2 regions of the Polaromonas sp. DSP2-3-2b2 genome follow, and region 1 is predicted to be linked to the other one. Evidence: predicted binding sites of a transcription regulator. Region 1 holds the regulator's gene; the other holds the start of a gene.

Region 1 (9,710 bases):
CTGGAATCCTGGGTGTTGCGCAGCCGCGTTGCCATTCCATGAAGCGCCGGGCAACCGCTCTTTCATTGCCTAATCGGCCGCTCGCGCAATGAATACCTGCGCAGGCAGCTATCAATAACAGAGCGTTCGTTCAGCCCGGAACTGAACCGCTGCGGCAGCGCTTTCCGGCCAGCACGCAGCCCCGCCCCGCTCTAGCCTCTGCCGCCCGGCCCCGCGCGGACAGCCGCCGAAGCCCCGGCCCGCGACGGCGCCGCGCACTGCTCGCACACCATGCCCGCCAGCCGGTGCAGCGCCTGCCAGCCGCTGGCCGGCCAGTCGGGCTGCTTCAGGCCCTTGACGATGCCATCGACCTTTTGCGCGGCATCGAGCAGTTTTGCCAATGCGGCATCGCTCATGCCGGGCAGCACGCGTTCATAGAGTTTTTCCTTGGCGCCCCAGACCCGGTTTTCGCGCAGCGCCATCGGCATGGGCCGGCCGGCCTGAATCGCGTCCTTGACCCGCTTCATGCTGCGGATGTCCTCGCTAAGGGCCCAGTGCACCAGCACTTCGGACTCGCCTTCGGATTGCAGGCCGTCAATCATTCGGGCGGCACGAATCGCCTGGCCGCCGAGCACGGCCTCGGACAGCTTGAACACGTCGTAGCGCGCCACATTGAGCACGGCGTTTTCCACCTGCTCAAAGCTCAAAACGCCATCGCCGGTGACCGGGTAGAGCAGCGCGAGCTTCTGGATTTCCTGATGCGCGGCCAGCAGGTTGCCCTCGACCCGGTCGGCAAAGAACTGCAGCGTGCGCTGGCCTTCCTCGCCGCCAGCCACGCGCTGGCCCTGCTGCTGCAGGCGCTGGGCGATCCACTGCGGCAGCATGCGGCGGTCGATCGGGTCGAACTTGACGGTCACGCCAAAGCTCTCTAACGCGCCAAACCAGGCGCCCTTGGTGGTCATGCCGTCCAGCCGGGGCAGCATCACCAGCGTCAGCGTGGAGTCGTCGCCCTGGGCGCGTTCGGCCAGTTGCTGCAGCGCCGCCGAGCCGTCCTTGCCCGGCTTGCCGCTGGGAATGCGGACTTCAACGATCTGTTTGTCGGCAAACAGGCTCAGCGAGCCACCGCTGGCCAGCACCTCGCTCCAGTCGAAATGCGCGCCTGCCACGGTATGCACGGTGCGCTCGGTGTGGCCTTGCTGGCGCGCCGCGGCGCGCAGCGCATCGGCAAACTCCTGCAGCAGCAGCGGTTCGTCGCCATGCAGGGTGTAGAGGCTCCTCAAGCCGCGCTTGAGGTGTTCGGACAGTTGGGCAGGAGCCAGTTGCATAGTGGAGCAATTCTAGGAGAGTCGGTAAGTCTCTAGATGAATACTGGTTTCGGTGTTGCTGATGCCCTTGAGCAGGCGGATGCGCTCCAGCACCTTGGCCAACGCCTGCAGATTTTCGGCGCGGAGTTCGGCCAGCAGGTCCCAGCGGCCGTTGGTGTCATGCAGCGTGGCCACGCCCGGCTCGCCGAGCAGGCTGGCGATCACGGTCCGCGTCTGGTTGCCTTCGACCGCAATGCTCATCCAGGCCTTGATTTCATTGCGCTGCACATCGGGCCGCAGGCGCGCGGTGTAGCCGACGATGACGCTGTCGTCTTCGAGCTTGCGAAGCCGGTTGGTGACCGTGCCGCGTGAAACCCCCAGCCGGCTGGCCAGCGTCGCCACGGAAAGGCGCGCATCCTGGCGCAAAAGGGCTATGAGCTGGTGGTCGGTTTCATCCATTTTGATATTTTAGGCTGCCATAACGGCAACAAACTGGCAATTTGCAAGCATTTGTGGCACTTGTGATTGCCTTGGCTCGGAAAGACACTGGTGCATCTTTTCCAAACCCGCGCGAGGCCCGCATGCAACATCCCACTCCAACCTGCCAGGAAACGCTTTTCCTGAGCCCCGCCGATGTGGCCGCCATGGTCCGCAAGCAAGGCATGGTCCCTACGCTGCGCGGCATGACGGCGTGCATCGAGCAGGATTTTTTGCGCTGGAGCCACTTTGACAAGTCGGCCCGCCTGGCCAGCCATTCGCCGGGTGGCGTGATCGAACTCATGCCGATTGCCGATGCCGGCCACTACAGCTTCAAATACGTCAACGGCCATCCGAAAAACACGGCGCAGGGCTTGCCCACCGTCATGGCGTTCGGGGTTCTGGCCGATGTCGCCACGGGCATGCCGATACTGCTCAGTGAACTGACGCTGGCCACCGCCTTGCGCACCGCCGCCACCTCGGCGCTGGCGGCGCGCGCTCTGGCCCGGCCTGAAAGCCGCGTGATGGCGCTGATCGGCAACGGCGCGCAAAGCGAGTTCCAGGCGCTGGCGTTTCACCATTTGCGTGGCATCGAGGAAATCCGCCTCTACGACACCGATGCCGCCGCCACCGCCAAACTGATGCGCAACCTGCAGGCGAATCCGGATGCCGCAGGCCTGCACCTGCGGGCCTGCGCCAGCAGCCTGGAGGCCGTGCGTGGCGCGGACATCGTGACCACCGTCACCGCCGACAAGACCCAGGCAGCCATCATCACCGCCGGCATGCTCAGTCCCGGCACCCACCTGAACGCGGTCGGCGGCGACTGCCCCGGCAAGACCGAAATCCACCCCGAGGTACTGGCCGCCGCCAAAGTCTTCGTCGAGTACGAGCCGCAAACCCGCGCGGAAGGCGATTTGCAACAGATGCCGTCCGGCTTTGCCGTCACCGAACTGTGGCAGGTGCTGGCAGGCCATGCGGCGGGCCGGGGCAGCGCCGCGCAGGTCACGGTGTTTGACTCGGTCGGCTTTGCGCTTGAGGATTTCTCGGCGCTGCGCTATCTTTACGCCCAGGCCCGGTTGCTCGGACTGGGCCAGAGCCTTCCCCTGATTCCCCGGCTTGACGATCCCAAGGACCTTTACCAGCTTCTCAAGCCGGCCATTCTGAACAGCAAGGCGCCCATGAAACAAATTACCCACAACACCGAATCGATGACCACATGACCCAGCACATCCGACTGATAGGCGCACCTACCGACGTTGGCGCGGGCACGCGCGGCGCCTCGATGGGTCCGGAAGCGTTCCGCGTGGCCGGCCTGCAGCCGACGCTGGAAAGCCACGGCCTCCGCGTCACCGACCAGGGCAACCTGAGCGGACCGGCCAACCCTTGGCAATCGCCCGTCAGCGGCTACCGCCACCTGGTCGAGGTCGCGGCCTGGAACCATGCGGTTCACGAAGCGGTGCACGCGGCGCTGGAAGGCGGCGACATGCCGGTGCTGCTGGGCGGCGACCACTGCCTGGCGATTGGCTCGATCAGCGCGGTGGCCCGCTACTGCCGCCAGCGCGGCAAGAAGCTGCGCGTGCTGTGGCTCGACGCGCACACCGACTTCAACACCGACGCGCTGACGCCGACCGGCAACACGCATGGCATGCCGGTGGCGGTGCTGTGCGGCCATGGGCCGGCCGAACTGACCGGCATTGGCGGGCTGTCGCCGGCGATTGAGCCTTCGGCCATCCGCCAGATCGGCATCCGCAGCGTGGACGCCGGTGAAAAACGCTTTGTCAGTGAATCAGGGCTGGAAGTGTTCGACATGCGCTACATCGACGAAATGGGCATGAAGCGCACCATGGAGGCGGCGCTGGCCGGCATGGACGACGACACGCACCTGCATGTGAGCTTTGACGTGGACTTTCTGGACGCCAGTTTCGCGCCCGGTGTCGGAACGGCGGTCAAGGGCGGCCCCACCTACCGCGAAGCCCAGCTGTGCATGGAAATGATTGCCGACACCGGCCGCATGGCATCGCTTGACGTGATGGAACTCAACCCTGCGCTTGACGTGCGCAATGCCACGGCCGAAGTGGCGCTGGATTTGATCGAAAGCCTGTTCGGCAAAAGCACGCTGATGCGCTAGGGTTAGCGCGAAACCTCCCGGCTCTTTCATCACGGCGAGCGGGTCGTTCAATGGCTATACGCTACTGAATTCATAGCTGCTTGCGCATACTAAACCTGCGCCAGAGGTCTATTTGATACTGAAAATCCTCACGGCGTGACGCACCAGGGCGCGGTATCGTGCGCCAGCCCCATCCACAAGGCCCAGCCAGAAGTCGCAGCCAATGCCAGCCCGGCCAGGCGAATTCCCCATTCACCGCTGCCGCCGCCGCGCAAGCGCAACAGCAGCCAGGGGCCGATCAGCAGGGACACGCTGCTGCCCAGGGCAAACAGCGCCATGGTCAGCGCGCCATCGAGCGGACCGCCGCTGAGGGCCGCCACCAGCACCGCCGAGTACAGCAAGCCGCAGGGCATGAAGGCCCAAAGTGCGCCAATGGCCAGCGGCGCGCCCCGGCCCCAGGACGCATTGAAAGCCCTGACCCGACTCCAGACGCTGCGCGCGGTGCTGTCGAGCCAGACAGGCTGGCGGGCCAGCACGACCAGCATCAGTCCCATCATCATCACGGCCACATGAAACAGCGTCCAGACCGGGCGCATGACCGCCGTCTGAGTGGTCAGCCATCCGAGGCCCTGCATCGACGCTGCCGCTACCGCGCCGAGCGCCGAATAACTGGCCAGCCGGCCGGCCTGGAAGCTCCAGAGAGCTGAAGTCTTGCGCGCGCCGGCCGCGTTGCCGATACCCGCACAGGCTGCGCCGCACATGGCGACGCAGTGCGGCCCACCGGCCAGTCCCATCAGTAAGGCCGTCATGGCCAGCGAAGTTTGCATCAGAGCGTTCTAAATGATCCGGGAAAACCTTGCACGCGTACGGTCAGCCTGAAGGTAACGGTCAAAGACCATGGCTACACCCCGCACCACATACCAGCCCATCGCCGTCACCTGAAGGCCGGTGTCGCTAACCTCCACCACGCCCTGCGCCTGCATGGCGCAAAGCTGCTCCAGTTCGGCGGCAAAATAACTTTTGAAATCAATCAAAAACCCCAGTTCAATCGACTCGAACTCCAACTGGCCCTGGCACAGCAGCGCCATGATGACACTGCGCCGCACCAGGTCGTCGCGGGACAGCGCCAGCCCCCGCACGACGGGCAATTGCCCTTGGTCCAGGTGGTCGTAATACTCTTCCAGGGTCCTGGAATTCTGGCTGTAAGCTGCGCCTACCTTGCCAATGGCCGAGACCCCCAGGCCGATCAGGTCGCAGTCGGGCTGGATGCTATAACCCTGGAAATTGCGGTGCAGGCGGCCTTGGCGTTTGGCAACCGCCAGCGCATCGTCAGGCAGGGCAAAGTAATCCATGCCGACGTGCACATAACCGGCATCCTGAAAAGCCGAAAGAGTGTGCGACAACATGGAGAGCCTAGCGCTGGCGCCAGGCAGTTCAGCCGCATCAATCCGGCGTTGCGGCTTGAAACGCTGGGGCAGATGGGCGTAGGCATACAGGGCGATTCGGTCCGGCCGCAGTTGCAGGACCTGCGCCAGCGTGCGGTCAAACGACTCCGGCGTTTGTCGCGGCAGCCCGTGGATCAGGTCAATACTGACAGATTCAAAACCCCTCAGACGCGCGGCTTCGACCAATGAAAAAACCTGCTCGGCAGGCTGGATGCGATGGACCGCTTTTTGCACCGCCGGATCGAAATCCTGGACCCCGAAGCTCAGCCGGTTAAATCCCAGTTCCGCCAGCGTGGCAAGTCGCGCGGGATCAACGGTTCGTGGATCGACTTCAATGGAATACTCTCCGCCCGGTGCAAACTGGAAACTACGCCGCAGCATGGCCATCAACTGGCGCAGTTCGCCATCATTTAGAAAGGTAGGGCTTCCGCCGCCCAGATCGAGCAGGCTGACCGCTTGACCCGTGCCCAGATGGGCAGTGTACAAATCAAGCTCGCGACCAAGGTAGCGCAGATAAGTTTCACCGCGCTCATGGTGTTTGGTGATGATCTTGTGGCAGGTACAGTAATAGCAAAGCGATTCGCAAAAAGGAATGTGCACGTAAAGCGACAGCGGCAACCGCATGGCAGCCGCCCCGTTTCGGCGCTGCGCGAGTGCCTGCGCTAGCTGTTCGGACGTGAAGGCCTCCACGAAGCGGTCTGTCGTCGGATATGAGGTGTAACGGTGCCCCAGAGCATCGAAACGGCCTATCAGTTCGTGAATGGGGATGGGCATACAATCTGCTGCAGGTACGTTTGCGACGGTTCCTTGAACGCGCACCCGCGGCTACGGAGCAGGCACAGCCAATGTATCGTGAAGTTCGCCTTGTTTGTTTGACATATGTCAGCGGTCAGCATGTCTAAAACCATGTAACGAACCCTCGTGAGGAGAATGTCATGTTTGAGGTTACACCAGAGTCCATGGGGACGGGCAAGCGCGGAGAAGCCTCAAGCGACGCCAGACTCCAGCCCATCAATCCTGCCGCCATAAAAGTTGCATGCTCCAATTGCAACCTTCGTGAACTCTGCATGCCCATGGGCCTGAAGGCCGATGAGATGGACAGGATCGAGGAAGTGGTGGCTGTACGTCGTAAGGTCAAACGCGGCGGCCGCCTGTACAGCAACGGTGAAAAATTCACGTCCCTGTTTGCCATCCGCACCGGCTTTTTCAAAACATGCATTACCACCGAAGACGGTCGTAATCAGGTTACCGGTTTTCAGATGGCTGGAGAGATCATCGGTCTGGACGGCATCGTCAGGGAACACCACACCTGCGACGCTGTAGCGCTGGAAGACGCTGAAGTGTGCGTGATGCCGTTTGACCGCATCGAAGAGTTGTCCAGGGAAGTTGTATCGCTTCAACGCCATGTGCACAAGATCATGAGCCGCGAGATCGTTCGTGAACATGGCGTGATGCTGCTGCTGGGCAGCATGCGCGCAGAGGAGCGCCTGGCCGCCTTTTTACTCAATCTGGTCCAGCGACTCCATGCTCGCGGCTTCTCGCAATCCGAACTTCTGTTGCGCATGACGCGAGAGGAAATCGGCAGCTACCTAGGCTTGAAGCTCGAAACGGTCAGCCGAACTTTTTCAAAATTCGTCGAAGACAAAATTGTGGAAGTCAAGCAGCGCCATGTGCGCATCCTTGATACCGAAGCGCTCAAACTGATCGTGAACAACAACCAGAAAACCTGCTGACACTGAAATTTTTCTGTGTGGGCTGACTGACAAACGTTTTAATTTGCCTTCACTTCTTTGGCACCGCTTTCGAGCCGACCATCTGCGGCCAATTCGCGACGATTTACTTCGAATGGCGACATGGCAAGCAGGGTCGTCAAGGCACTCGACACCATGGTCAGCAGCCAGAATACAAAAAAAGCCAGCGTATAGACGGCGTCCCGAGACAACGCCAGAGGCTGGCCGAACCAATGCAGGCTTTGCGGATCAACCAGGGCAAACACCAGCATCTCTATCACGCCCGCCACCAGAAAGGCAGGCCATGCAATCCACATCATTCGTTGGGCCAGCATAGAATTTAAATCTTTCTTGCAACTTGAGGACTGAATGGACGGATCCTTACCGAATTTCCTTCACTTTTCAAGGCTCGGCAGGCACCTGGACACCTGTGGCCGCATGATTTCGGGCCTGCATCGCTGGCGCCATGTTGGTGGAGGATGCCTCCCGATCCGCTGCAACCGACCGCGTTGCCTGACCGTAGCTGGTCACGACAGGATCGGGAACCTTGATGGCCAGGTACAAGGTGATGAATGAGGCGACGATCACTACGGCGGGTCCTGCGAAAACCATCCACACATGCCCAAATTTCCACCAGGGTTGTCCGTGTTCTTCGTTCATGATATTTCCATTGTTATATGTTAGCGGGGCACCAGAAATACCGACTTCTCGACCACGCGTCCAGGCGAGTTGACAGCCTCGATTTCAAAGTGGATTTCATGCGAGCCTGGACTTGCAGCCTCGTACGGCAATTGCAGGGTAATAGGAACCCCGCGCGCTTGGGTTGCATCGACAGTGAGTGTGCCTTCGGAGGCTAGCATCAGACCCGGCAAGCCTGTGGCGGTAATGCGGTAATGCTGGGTGGTTTCGGTCGCATTCATCACTTGCAGGCGATAAACATTTTCGATCTTTCCGCCGCTGACGATACGCGCCAGCGAAGCACGGTCACGAATCACGTCGACCTTGAATGGGGAGCGCAACGCCAAACTAATGAACAAGGCGGCAGTAACGCCCAGCAAGATGGCCGTGTAGACCAGCACCCTGGGGCGGAATATGCGACGCAAAAGCTGCGATCTGCCCCAGCCCTGTACCACCGCATTCTGTGTTGAATAGCGAATCAGGCCGCGCGGATAGTTCATTTTGTCCATCACGGTATCGCACACATCGATGCACGCCGCGCAACTGATGCACTCGTATTGCAGACCTTTGCGGATGTCGATCCCCGTCGGGCAGACCTGGACACAAAGTGTGCAGTCAATGCAGGAACCCAAGTTCAGGGCAGTCGGATCGGCCTTCTTGGAACGAGATCCGCGGGGTTCACCGCGCGCCTCGTCATAGGTGACAATCAATGTGTCCTTGTCAAACATCGCGCTCTGAAACCGGGCATACGGACACATGTACTTGCAGACCTGCTCGCGCATGTAGCCTGCATTGCCATACGTGGCGAATCCATAAAAGAAAACCCAGAAGGTTTCCCACGGGCCCATGCCTGCATTGATGAAACTGACGCTTAGTTCCTTGATAGGCGTGAAATAACCGACAAAGGTAAACCCCGTCCACAAGGCCAGAGCAATCCACAAAAACTGCTTGCTGGCCTTGCGTGCCAACTTGTTGACGGACATGGAGCTTGCATCAAGTCGCAGGCGTGCCGAGCGGTCGCCTTCGGTGATTTTTTCAAGCCAGAGAAAGATTTCGGTGTATACCGTCTGCGGACAGGCATAACCGCACCACTGGCGACCGGCCACAGCCGTGAACAAGAACAGCGCCAATGCCGAAATGACCAAGATGCCCGAGAGGTAAATGAAATCCTGCGGGTAAAGAACCAGACCAAGAATATAGAAACGCCGTGCTTCCAGATCAAACAATACGGCTTGGCGCTGACCCCATTCCAGCCACGGAAGGCCGTAGAAGACTAGCTGGGTGATAAAAACCGTGGCCCAGCGCCACTTTGAAAAAAATCCCGTGACGCTACGTGGATAAATTTTCTTCTGAGCTTGATAAATGCTGCCAGTCTCACCATCGCCAGTTGCTGACGCGGCCTGCAACTGCTCTCCGGCCATTACCGTGATGGGAATGACTTTTCGAGGAGTTGGCTTTAAATTATCCACAAGTACTACTCCATGCAAAGCCCCAGTAGAAGCCTTGCCGGGTAAAAGATCAATTCAGCGCTACTGCGCCTGGCTTGTTTGACAAGCTCCAAACATACGATGCCAGAACACGAATCTGGGATTCGGTCAGTTTGTCCTTTTGCGCAGGCATCTGGTTTACCTTGCCATTATTGATCATGGCCACGATTGCGTTTTCACCCCATCCGTGTAGCCAGATATCGTCGGTCAGGTTAGGAGCACCGATGGCTTGGTTGCCTTTTCCATCCACACCATGGCAGGCCGCGCAGGCACCGAACTTACTTTTCCCGAGGGAAGCCTTGACCGAGTCGTGTGGGCTGCCTGACATGCTCAGAACATATTGAGCCACGTTGCGCACATCATCCGGGGTTCCTACGGCGGCAGCCATGGGGGGCATGTTGCCAATGCGTCCTCCGACCAAGGTTTCAACAATCTTGTCGGGTGTGCCGCCATGCAGCCAGTCCTTGTCCGAAAGATTTGGGAATCCCTTGCTGCCACGGGCA
Region 2 (9,710 bases), on a different contig from region 1:
ACCTCCAGCCGCGCCGGCTCGCTTTGAAAGCCGGCCGTGGACAGTGAACCGTAGGCAGTGCGGGCGGCGTCGTTCATCAGTTCCACCGTGACCTGCAGCCGGTTGCCCGAGCGCGCCACAGCACCCCGGCAACTGGCCCTTTTGAGCGCACCGGAGGCGTCGTCGATGTACGGAACGCTCAGCGTGACCGAGGGCTCGACCGGCTCGATCATGCGAGGCGTGAAGGAAGAGTTCGCCGCCAGCGCGGCGCTGGTCGCCGCCGAAGGCGACAGTTCCAGCGTGAAGCGCAGGCTGGCGCGAATGACCGGCCTGCCCGATGCGCTGGTGCCGATGCGTTCGAATTCAAACAGAAACGGGCTGGTGCTTGGTGCCTCGCTGGCCGCAGGCCGCAACAAAGTAATGGCCGGCAGATACCAGCGCAGGCGGGGGTTGCTCCTGTCGCTGAGCAGCGGGGTATTCAGGTCGCCCAGGATGGGAAGCGATTCGGCGGCAATATCGGGACGAACGAAAACGGCCTCGGGCAGCAGGTAGTGCGCCACGGCAGGGCGTGAAACCGCCCCGGTGCCGGACACCGGCTCCTGAATGCGGATGGCCTGGGTCGAGATCAGATGGGCCGTGACTAACGGCTGCTGCGACGGCTTCAAGGTGGCGGCCACGGTCTGAATCCGGCTGCCCGCCAGCATCGCGCCCATGCCGACCGCGCCCCGGCTGGCCCGCGAACTGCTGCGCCTCAAGGTTTCGAGCGCAGGGCCGCCCTGCAGGTTGCCCGACGGGCCGACCACGCTGATGCAGGCTGCCCGGTCGGCGGGGCTCAGAGCATTGCCCAGCACGGCCTGAAGCGGGCACGACACATCAATAGCGCGCAACCGCCCTTCTTCGTCCTCGCAGCTGGAACCGGGTGCCGGGCGGCGGCCCAGCAAGGCGCCCTCCCGGCTGGGCACCAGCAGGCTGTCGCAGGCCCGGCGAAAGGCGGGAAACAGCTCGGGCGCGAGCCGCAACTGATCGAAAACCTGCTGAAAGGCGTTTTCCGCCAGCGTGCCCTCCAGCGCCACCGCCTTGAGCCGGTCCCACAGCTCGGCGGGCGAGACGCCTTGCGCAAAGGCGAAGGCCGGCGCGGCGGCGCGGTATTCAACATGCGCTTTGAGTTCCAGTGGGCCGGGCACGTCATTGAGCGCATCGAGCACCGCCAGGGTTTGCTCGCGGTTGAGCGGCGTGTGCAGCGCGCCGCGCAGCAGCGGCGCGCTCAGGCTGGCCGTGGCAAAGGCCGGCTGTCCGGCTGAATGCAGCAACACCCGTGCCTGGCGCGCAAAGACCGGCTGCGCCTGCGGGGACTTGGCGCTGGCCGCTGGCAGCCGGTAGCTCAGCTCCATGCCAAGGTAGCTTGAGATGAGCAGCGGGCGGATCGAATCTTCACCGGCGGCAGGGGCGCGCGACAACAGCAGCACCAGCGAGAACATCGGCGATGTCTTTCCCGCCACCAGCTGCGGAACATCCAGAACGCCATGGCGCAGGGGTTTGTCTTGATCCCCGCCCATGGGCCGGACAGGCTCGACTGGCCGTTGCATCGGCGGCTCGGCTACCCGTTCGCGCAACGGCGAAGGGCTGAGGGTTGAGGGCATTGTCATAGACCACCCCGCTTGGGTAATTCATCCGATACGGCCGGGCAGACGCTTGGTTTGAAGGCGCCTGCCCGGCGCCGCCTGGGAACAGCTCAGGTATTGACCCAGCCTTCAGGGTCCTGGCTTTCGCCGCTGGACACCGTCTGGCGCGAGGCGGCCTTGCCTTTGCCGCCTTTGGCGCCCCTGGCCGATTCATAGCCGTCGTCTTGCCTGAAGCCTTCCACCGCGTCGGCATCGGCGCTGACCCGGTAGCCGCTGACTTCGCCAAAAGATGGCCGTTCGCGCGGTGCCTGCGGCTCGGTGGGTGGCGACGGCGGCTGAACAGCCACCGGCGTCGCGACGGGAGGCTGCTCCACAGGCGTGACGCCGGGAGGCGGTGGCGGCTGGCCCGTGCCGCCAACCGCATCCGGCGGTGCCGGCGGCGTGGCGGTGCCCGCGCCGGTTCCGCCTGCGCCGGCATCGAGCCCGTCGGCGGCGCGCACCACCACGTCAAGGAACATCTCGCGCTGCGTCAGCGATCGCTTGGTCACGCCGGGGTCATCGGCCATCGGCACGTTGATCATGATCGCGCCGTTGCCGATGGCGTTTTCCCACGGGCCGGTCCAGGCCTGGCCCTTGGTGGTCAGCGTGCCGCGCACCGTGACATTGACGCGGTACTGGTAGTCGGTCTTGAAGTCGGCCTGGCCGGTGTAGATGCGCCAGAAGCGCGGCTCCAGCTGGTCGGACGACAGGAAGCGAAAACGCGTGACCTTGTCGGCCCGGTTCTTGCCGTCGGCGCGCTGGCCCTTGGCGCGCATTTCCACCTCGACGATCTCGGCGGTGGACTGGAGCTCGACGCTGAGCGCAATCGGCCCGACATCCAGGGTGCCCGCCGAGTCGGCGCGCACTTCCATGATGTTGTCGTTGGACAGCGTGCCGTTGGCGCCGGGGTCCAGGTCAATCACGTTTTGCTCGACATCGATATGGAAGAACGGAAACTCGCTTTCGGTCGGAGGCTCCAGCAAATGGATCTTGCGCTTCATGTAGGTGGCGTCAGGCTCCCACAAGGCGGGCGGATTCGAGACCTCGCCCTTGCGCCACTGGATCCAGACCGGCCGGAAGGTCAGGTCGGGCGAGTCGCTCTTCTGGAAGGTGGCGGGCTTCCAGCCAATCGAGCCGCCCGAATCGGGGTAGCCGACCTGCGCCGAGATGAAGGCCACCGGCTCGCCAGCCCAGTTTCGGGCCTTGTCGGGCCAGTTAACCACCGGCTTGACGATACGGAACAGCTTGCGGTTAATCAGGCCCAGCACCAAGCGCTGGAAGTACTTGCCCTCGGCCTTGGGATCGTTCCTGATCTCGTTGTAGAAGCCTTCGAGTGAGCTGGAAATGGTGTGTGGCTGGTTGTAGCGGAAATAGCGCGTTTCCTCATACTTCAGGTCGAGCTGGGTTTCATCGCGCCGGAACTTCAGCGCCAAGCCCGCGTTATAGCCAAACAGCGAGCCGAACAGGCCGCCGCCCGAGGTGGATGCCTGGGCGGGTTCGACCTGCGGAGGGGGCGGGTCGAAAATCACCTTCTTGGCCTGCTCGGTGAACTGCGTGACGATCAGGTCGATGCGCTGGTTGATCATCTTTTCCATTTCCTGCGCGCCCGGCATGGTGCCGTCGATATCGACCTCGACCTTGATGTCGCCGTTGACCCGCAGCTTGTTGAACTCGGCCTTGATGTCGGCGGAGAACCACAGGTAGCGGGCGTTCACGTGGGTCGCGAAAGCCTTGAAGATGCGCTCCCAGCTGCCAACGATCTTCACCCGCATGAGCTGCGACCACATCGGCATGACCAGGTTCTGCGTCACGAACAGCGGACTGTAGGTGCCATGAAAGCCGGCCCAGACGATCTCGCTGGGGATCGGGCCGATCACGCCGCCATAGGCGTTCTCGCCGCCGGTGATGGAGCCCGGGCCGCTGCCCTGGATGCGCCAGGCCCAGGCGTCGAGCTGCGCGCCACGGAAATTGCGGCCGTGCGGCACCGGCGCCCAGGCCGAGCGCGAGCCAAGCTGCATGAAGTCGCGGCTGCGCGGGCCTTCGGGCGCGCCGGGTTCGCCGCCCCCGGGCGTGGGGTTGGCCACCCCGCCGCCGCCGCCGACATCCGTGCCCATGCCGGGTGTGGCACCCGAGGCATCGGGCGCCAGGCTGGAAATGGCGGTCTGGTTGGAGGTGATGGGCGCAATGCGTATCTGCGGGGCGACGCGCGTGCGCAGGCCCCAGTATTTGTCGTTGCGCCCGCTGAAGCGTTCCAGAATCTGCGCTTCAGCCTGTTTGAGCACGCTGGGCGGAAAGCGCGACGTCGTGGTCAGCGACAGCACGCCGCCCGAGGTTTCCCCCTTGTCGATGCCGGCGATGCTTTCATCGAACACGCCGACAAAATGAATGTGCCGGAACTTGAAGTCGTTGTTGGCCGCATTGCGCGCCAGCCGGACTTTTTCCGGAATGTAGTAGAAAACGGGGGGCTTGCGCTCGCGCTGCAAGGCATCGTTGTTGCGATCCGGCAGGAAAAGCAGCGTATGCCCCTCCCCCGCTTCGTCCTGAATGACAAACTCTTCGAAGCCACCGGCAAAAACCGGGCCTACAGGATCGGACATATCGGGTTCTCCTCTGGTTGAGTTCAGGGCTTCCAGGTATTGAATGCCCTGCCATCACGAAGGAATTTTTCAGGCAATCTGTTCTTCGCGATGCGCAAATTTATACGCCTGTCCCCGTCAAGCATCAACCGGCCGCAAGCCGGCCAAGTTACAACTGACGCGCGTGCTAGATAACCTGGCTTGATCAAACAGGCGCTTTCAGCAGAAAGGGTAATAGGCCTGATTTGTAAATTTTTATATAAAACAACAAAGACAGCTCGACCTCAAAATCACCCACCCGAAAGCGCGAGACCCAAGCTCAACCTGAAACGCCTGTTGCAATCTGCAGCAAAACAGTGTGGCTTGCGAAACGTGAAACCACCATGACAGCCCCCCCGGATGCCGCGCCGATGCCAGCCGGGGGGCGTTAACCCTTGAAAACCGGGGGACTTGACCTGACCGGGCGGCTGTGACATGGTGAACCAGACCATTTTCAAAAACCAAGGAAAGAAACCCAAGCATGTTCAAGCACATCCTCCTGGCCACCGACGGCTCAGCAGCTTCCGAGCACGCCGCACAGATTGCCGTGGACATGGCCCGCACCCACGGCGCCCGGCTGACGTCGCTTTATGTGGTCGATCCGTATCCTTATCTGGGCATTGGCGAATCCAATCCGCTGGGTTTCCAGTCTTATATGTCCGCCGCCCATGAACACGCCACGCAGGCGCATGCCAAGGTCGCCGACCTGTGCGGCCAGGGCAGCGCGCCGGTGGCGCTGGCCACCCGCATCTCGGAGGACCTGACCGCGTCCGAGGGCATTGTGACGACCGCCAGGGACGAAGGCGCCGACCTGATCGTCATGGGTTCGCACGGCCGCACCGGCCTGGCGCGGCTGGTGGTCGGCAGCGTGACCGCCAAGGTGCTGGCGGCCGCATTGATTCCTGTGCTGATCACGCGCTAGGATGCCGCCCATGACCGACGACATGCGCGCACTCCCGCCGCCGCCCCGCAAGCTGTGGGTGCGGGCGCTGCTGATGATCCTGCTGGCGGCGGCGTTCCAGCTGGCGGCCTCGGTGCTGCTGTTTCTTTGCGTGCTGCAACTGGTGCTGGCCGCCGCCAGCGCGCCCAACCCGAGGCTGCAGCAGCTGGGCCGCAGCCTGGGCCGCTACCTGTTGCAGATTGCCGAGTTTGAAAGCTTCGGCAGCGAAGAACTGCCCTTCCCGTTCAGCCCCTGGCCGGCGGGCAACGGTCAGATCAATCTGTAGCTATAGCGCGAAATCTCCCTGGCTGTCCCTCACGGCGCACAAGGCGCCTGACCGTCTTTCGCTACTGTATTCATAGCTGCCCATGCACACCACGAATGCGCCAGAGGCATATTTCATGCTGAAATTTCTGCTTTCTGGCTAAAAACGAATAAGCAATGCGCTCTAGCGGCCTGCATGCTGTCCGGGCCACTGTTCGTCTTGCCCTCAAATCGATGCACTGGAAGCGTGCAAAAAATACCGCATCGCACCATATTGGCGCAAATAATTCATTTTAAAAATTTATTGAATCAAATAATTTACTCTGATAGAGTGACGGCTACCGGACAGCTTTTTTCTTCTCGCCAAGCCGGCCTCCCGCCCTTTCACCGTTTCCATTCACTGGAGTCAGACAGCATGAAATTCAAACTCTGCGCCGCAATGCTCACCCTGGCCGCCTCGGCTGCCGTCCCGGCTTTTGCCGCCGACTGGACGGTCGGCGCCAACGTCGGCAACGTGCCCTGGGAATTCCAGGACGCCAGCGGCAAGATCATCGGCTTTGAAATCGACCTGGTCAACGAAGCCGCCAAACGCGCCGGCAAGACCGTGCAGATTGAAAACATTCCGTTCAACGGCCTGTTCTCGGCGGTGCAGTCGGGCCGCATCCAGATTGCGGTGTCGTCCATCACCATCACACCCAAGCGCCTGGAATCGGTGGCCTTTGCCCAGCCTTACTACGACAGCGACCAGTCGCTGTCGGTGCTCAAGGCCACCAAGATCAACAGCCTGGAAGACACCGCCGGCAAGACCATCGGCGTGGACACCGGTTCCACCGGCGACATGTACGCCACGCAAAACACCGCCAAATACAAGATTGCCACGATCACCCGCTATGAAGGCCTGGCCCCGGCCATGCTCGACCTGGCGGCGCGGCGCATCGACGGCTATATCAGCGACATTCCGGCGGTCGAGTACTACATCAAGGACAAGCCGCAGTACCGCATCGCCGCGCGCATTCCCACCGGCGAGCGTTACTCGTTCATGACGGCGAAGAACTGGCCTGAAGGCGCACGGCTCAACGACATCCTGACGGAAATGAAAAAAGACGGCTTCCTGTCGAAAACCCACCAGAAATGGTTCGGCACCGTGCCGCCTGCCGACTCGTCCACCGTCAAGGTCATGGACGTTCCGAAGCTGTAAGCGGCCATCGCCACCGGCGGCCCAAGGCTGCCGGTGCGCGGCTTCTTTCCTGAATCCGGCAACGACCCCACCCACCCAACAGGCCCATACGCATGGATTTGATCGACACCTTTTTCAACTGGAGCGTGCTGCGCGGCGCGCTGCCGATGCTGATGCAGGGTCTGGGCATCACCGTCATGTTGGGCGCACTGAGCATCGTGCTGGGCCTAGCCGGCGGGCTGCTGCTGGCGCTGGTGAGGCTGTACGGCCCGTCCCCGGTGCGCGCCACGGCCCGCATCTACATCGACGTGTTCCGCTCGATTCCGATCCTGGTGTTGCTGGTGCTGGTGTATTACGCCCTGCCTTTTGTGGGCGTTCGCCTGTCGTCATTCGCTTCGACGGTGCTGACGCTGTCGCTGGTATCAAGCGCCTATGCCGCCGAAATTTTCCGCTCGGGCATCGAGGCACTGCCCAAGGGCCAGTTCGAGGCATCCGAAGCCATGGGGCTGAACTTCCTGGACACCATGCGCGATGTGGTGCTGCCGCAGGCCTTTCGCATCGTGGTGCCGCCGCTGACCAGCAACTGCATCAATGTGCTCAAGGACACCGCGCTGGCATCGGTCGTGGCCATGCCCGACCTGCTCAAGCAGGCCACGCAGGCGCAGGCCCTGGCCGCCAACCCGACGCCGCTGATCGGCGCCGCCCTGCTCTACCTGCTCCTGCTGCTGCCGCTGGTGCGGCTGGTCGGCTACTTTGAAGCGCGCCACCGCGCCGCCACCCGATGACCTCCACCACCGCATCGCCCCACGTCGCCATGACGCTTTCCGAAAACTCCCCGCCACTGATCCGTATCAGCCAGCTGCAAAAGCGCTACGGCGACTTCATTGCGCTGCACGACATCAACCTCGACGTTGCCGAGGGCGAGGTGGTCGTTGTCGTCGGCCCGTCTGGCTCGGGCAAGTCCACGCTGATCCGCTGCATCAATTTGCTGGAGGACTACCAGCAAGGCGAGATTTGCGTCGATGGCCAGCCGGTGGTGCGCGGCAAGACGCTGGCGCTGGTGCGGGCCGAGGTCGGCATGGTGTTCCAGAGCTTCAACCTCTTTCCGCACTTGACGGCCTTGCGCAATGTGGCGCTGGGTCCGCTGCGCGTGCGCGGACTGAGCCGGCCAGACGCCGACCAGCGGGCCGCCGAACTGCTGGCCAAGGTCGGCCTGGCCGAGCATGCGCACAAACTGCCGACGCAGCTTTCCGGCGGCCAGCAGCAGCGCGTCGCCATTGCACGCGCGCTGGCGCTGGAGCCCAAGGTCTTGCTGTTCGACGAGCCGACCTCCGCGCTCGACCCGGAAATGGTCGGCGAGGTGCTCGACGTGATGCAGAACCTGGCGAAGTCCGGCGTGACCATGGTCATCGTCACCCATGAAATGGGCTTTGCCCGCCGCGTCGCCGACCGGGTGATCTTCATGGAAGCCGGCCGCGTCATCGAACAGGGCCGGCCTGCGGAATTCTTTACCAACCCCCGGGAAGCACGCACCCAAGCCTTCCTGCAGGCCATCGTCAACCATTGAATCCGGAACTCCCGAAACATGAGCACATTGCAAACCACACTGAACCTCGACCTGGTGCGCGCCGAATTTCCGGCGCTCGCCAGCGGCTACACCTTCCTGGACAATGCCGGCGGCTCGCAGGTGCTTGCCCGCGTCGCCGACCGGGTGCGCGACTACCTGCTGACCAGCGCGGTGCAGCTGGGCGCGAGCTATTCCGAATCGGTCGCGGCCGGCGAGCGCGTCATCGCGGCGCGGCGTTCAGTGGCCCGACTGATCAATGCCGCGCATGAGGATGAGGTCGTGATGGGCAGCGCCTCGACCAGCCTGATGTTTTTGTTCACCCAGGCGCTGCTGCCGGGCATCAAGCCGGGCGACGAGATCATCGTCACCAACACCGACCACGAGGCCAACATCGGCGGCTGGACGCGGCTGGAAAAAGCCGGCGCGGTCATCAGGTTCTGGAATGTCAACCTCGACTCGCTGGCGCTGGACCTGGCAGATCTGCAAAAGCTGCTGAGTCCGCGAACCCGTTGGGTGGCAATGACGCATGCGTCCAACATCCTGGGCACCGTCAACCCGGTGGCGAAGGTGGCTGAGCTGGTGCATGCGGCCGGCGCGCGGCTGCTGGTCGATGCGGTGGCCTATGCGCCGCACCGCCTGGTCGATGTGCAGGCCAGCGGCGCGGACGCCTATGTCTTCAGCTTCTACAAGGTGTTCGGTCCGCACTTTGCCGTGCTCTGGGGCAAACGCGACATGCTCTTGCAACTGCCCAGTCTGAACCATTACTTCATCGGCCCCGAGGTGCTGCCCTACAAGCTGCAGCCCGGCAACGTCAACTATGAGCTGTCGTATGGCTGCATCGGCATTTCAGATTACCTGTGCGCCATGGGCGCGGCGCACGGCGCCACCGGCAGCCAGCGCCAATTGATGCAGGCGGCGTTCGACCTGTTTGAACAGCATGAAGACCGGCTGGCCGAGCGGCTGCTGTCCTATCTGCGCGGCAAGGCAGGCGTTCGCATCATCGGCCTGCCAGTGCAGACGCCCGGCGAGCGCGTTCCGACCATCAGCTTCATGGTCAAGGGCCGCCCCTCCGAATCCATCGTGCGCCATCTGGACCGGTTCAACATCGGCATCCGCTTTGGCGACTTTTACGCCAAACGCCTGATCGAGGCGCTCGATCTGCAGGCCCAGGGCGGCGTGGTTCGGGTTTCAATGGCGCACTACAACACCCTGGAAGAGATCGACCGGCTGATCCGCCACCTTGACGAAGCCATAGGCTCGGCAGCGTGAACACCACCCTGATCCGCAACGGCCGCGTCATCACGGCCACCGACGATTACGTCGCCGATGTCCTGATGCAGGACGGCGTGATCCATGCCATCGGAAAAAACCTGGCCGTGGGCGAAGGCGTCCGGATCATCGACGCCAGCGGCCTGTATGTGCTGCCGGGCGGCGTGGACACCCATGTCCACCTGCAAAACATCATCGGCCCGACCGTTACCTGCGACACCTTCGCCAGCGGCACGCG

Evidence for each region. Region 1 encodes FNR, which switches genes on or off when oxygen is low (the NO sensors DNR and NnrR bind a similar motif). Its sites were predicted from a motif close to TTGATNNNNATCAA; they were not measured.
Region 2: a site for FNR is predicted at 4,471-4,484, ahead of ACP7AD_RS07670 (universal stress protein). Genes of this name have one in related genera too.

Annotation. Positions count from the first base shown of each region.
Region 1 is NZ_JAFCTH010000020.1:15,684-25,393, reverse strand. Features, by position in the region: gene holA (DNA polymerase III subunit delta) at 192-1,304, opposite strand; gene ACP7AD_RS14845 (Lrp/AsnC family transcriptional regulator) at 1,317-1,742, opposite strand; gene ACP7AD_RS14840 (ornithine cyclodeaminase) at 1,865-2,980, shown strand; gene rocF (arginase) at 2,977-3,888, shown strand; gene ACP7AD_RS14830 (sulfite exporter TauE/SafE family protein) at 4,017-4,694, opposite strand; gene hemN (oxygen-independent coproporphyrinogen III oxidase) at 4,704-6,086, opposite strand; gene fnr (fumarate/nitrate reduction transcriptional regulator Fnr) at 6,323-7,045, shown strand; gene ACP7AD_RS14815 (hypothetical protein) at 7,084-7,377, opposite strand; gene ACP7AD_RS14810 (nitrogen fixation protein FixH) at 7,445-7,702, opposite strand; gene ccoG (cytochrome c oxidase accessory protein CcoG) at 7,723-9,189, opposite strand; gene ccoP (cytochrome-c oxidase, cbb3-type subunit III) at 9,239-9,710, opposite strand, start outside.
Region 2 is NZ_JAFCTH010000006.1:130,565-140,274, reverse strand. Features, by position in the region: gene ACP7AD_RS07680 (hypothetical protein) at 1-1,625, opposite strand, end outside; gene ACP7AD_RS07675 (hypothetical protein) at 1,712-4,237, opposite strand; gene ACP7AD_RS07670 (universal stress protein) at 4,737-5,177, shown strand; gene ACP7AD_RS07665 (DUF4389 domain-containing protein) at 5,188-5,481, shown strand; gene ACP7AD_RS07660 (transporter substrate-binding domain-containing protein) at 5,875-6,657, shown strand; gene ACP7AD_RS07655 (amino acid ABC transporter permease) at 6,750-7,421, shown strand; gene ACP7AD_RS07650 (amino acid ABC transporter ATP-binding protein) at 7,418-8,203, shown strand; gene ACP7AD_RS07645 (cysteine desulfurase-like protein) at 8,222-9,472, shown strand; gene hydA (dihydropyrimidinase) at 9,469-9,710, shown strand, end outside.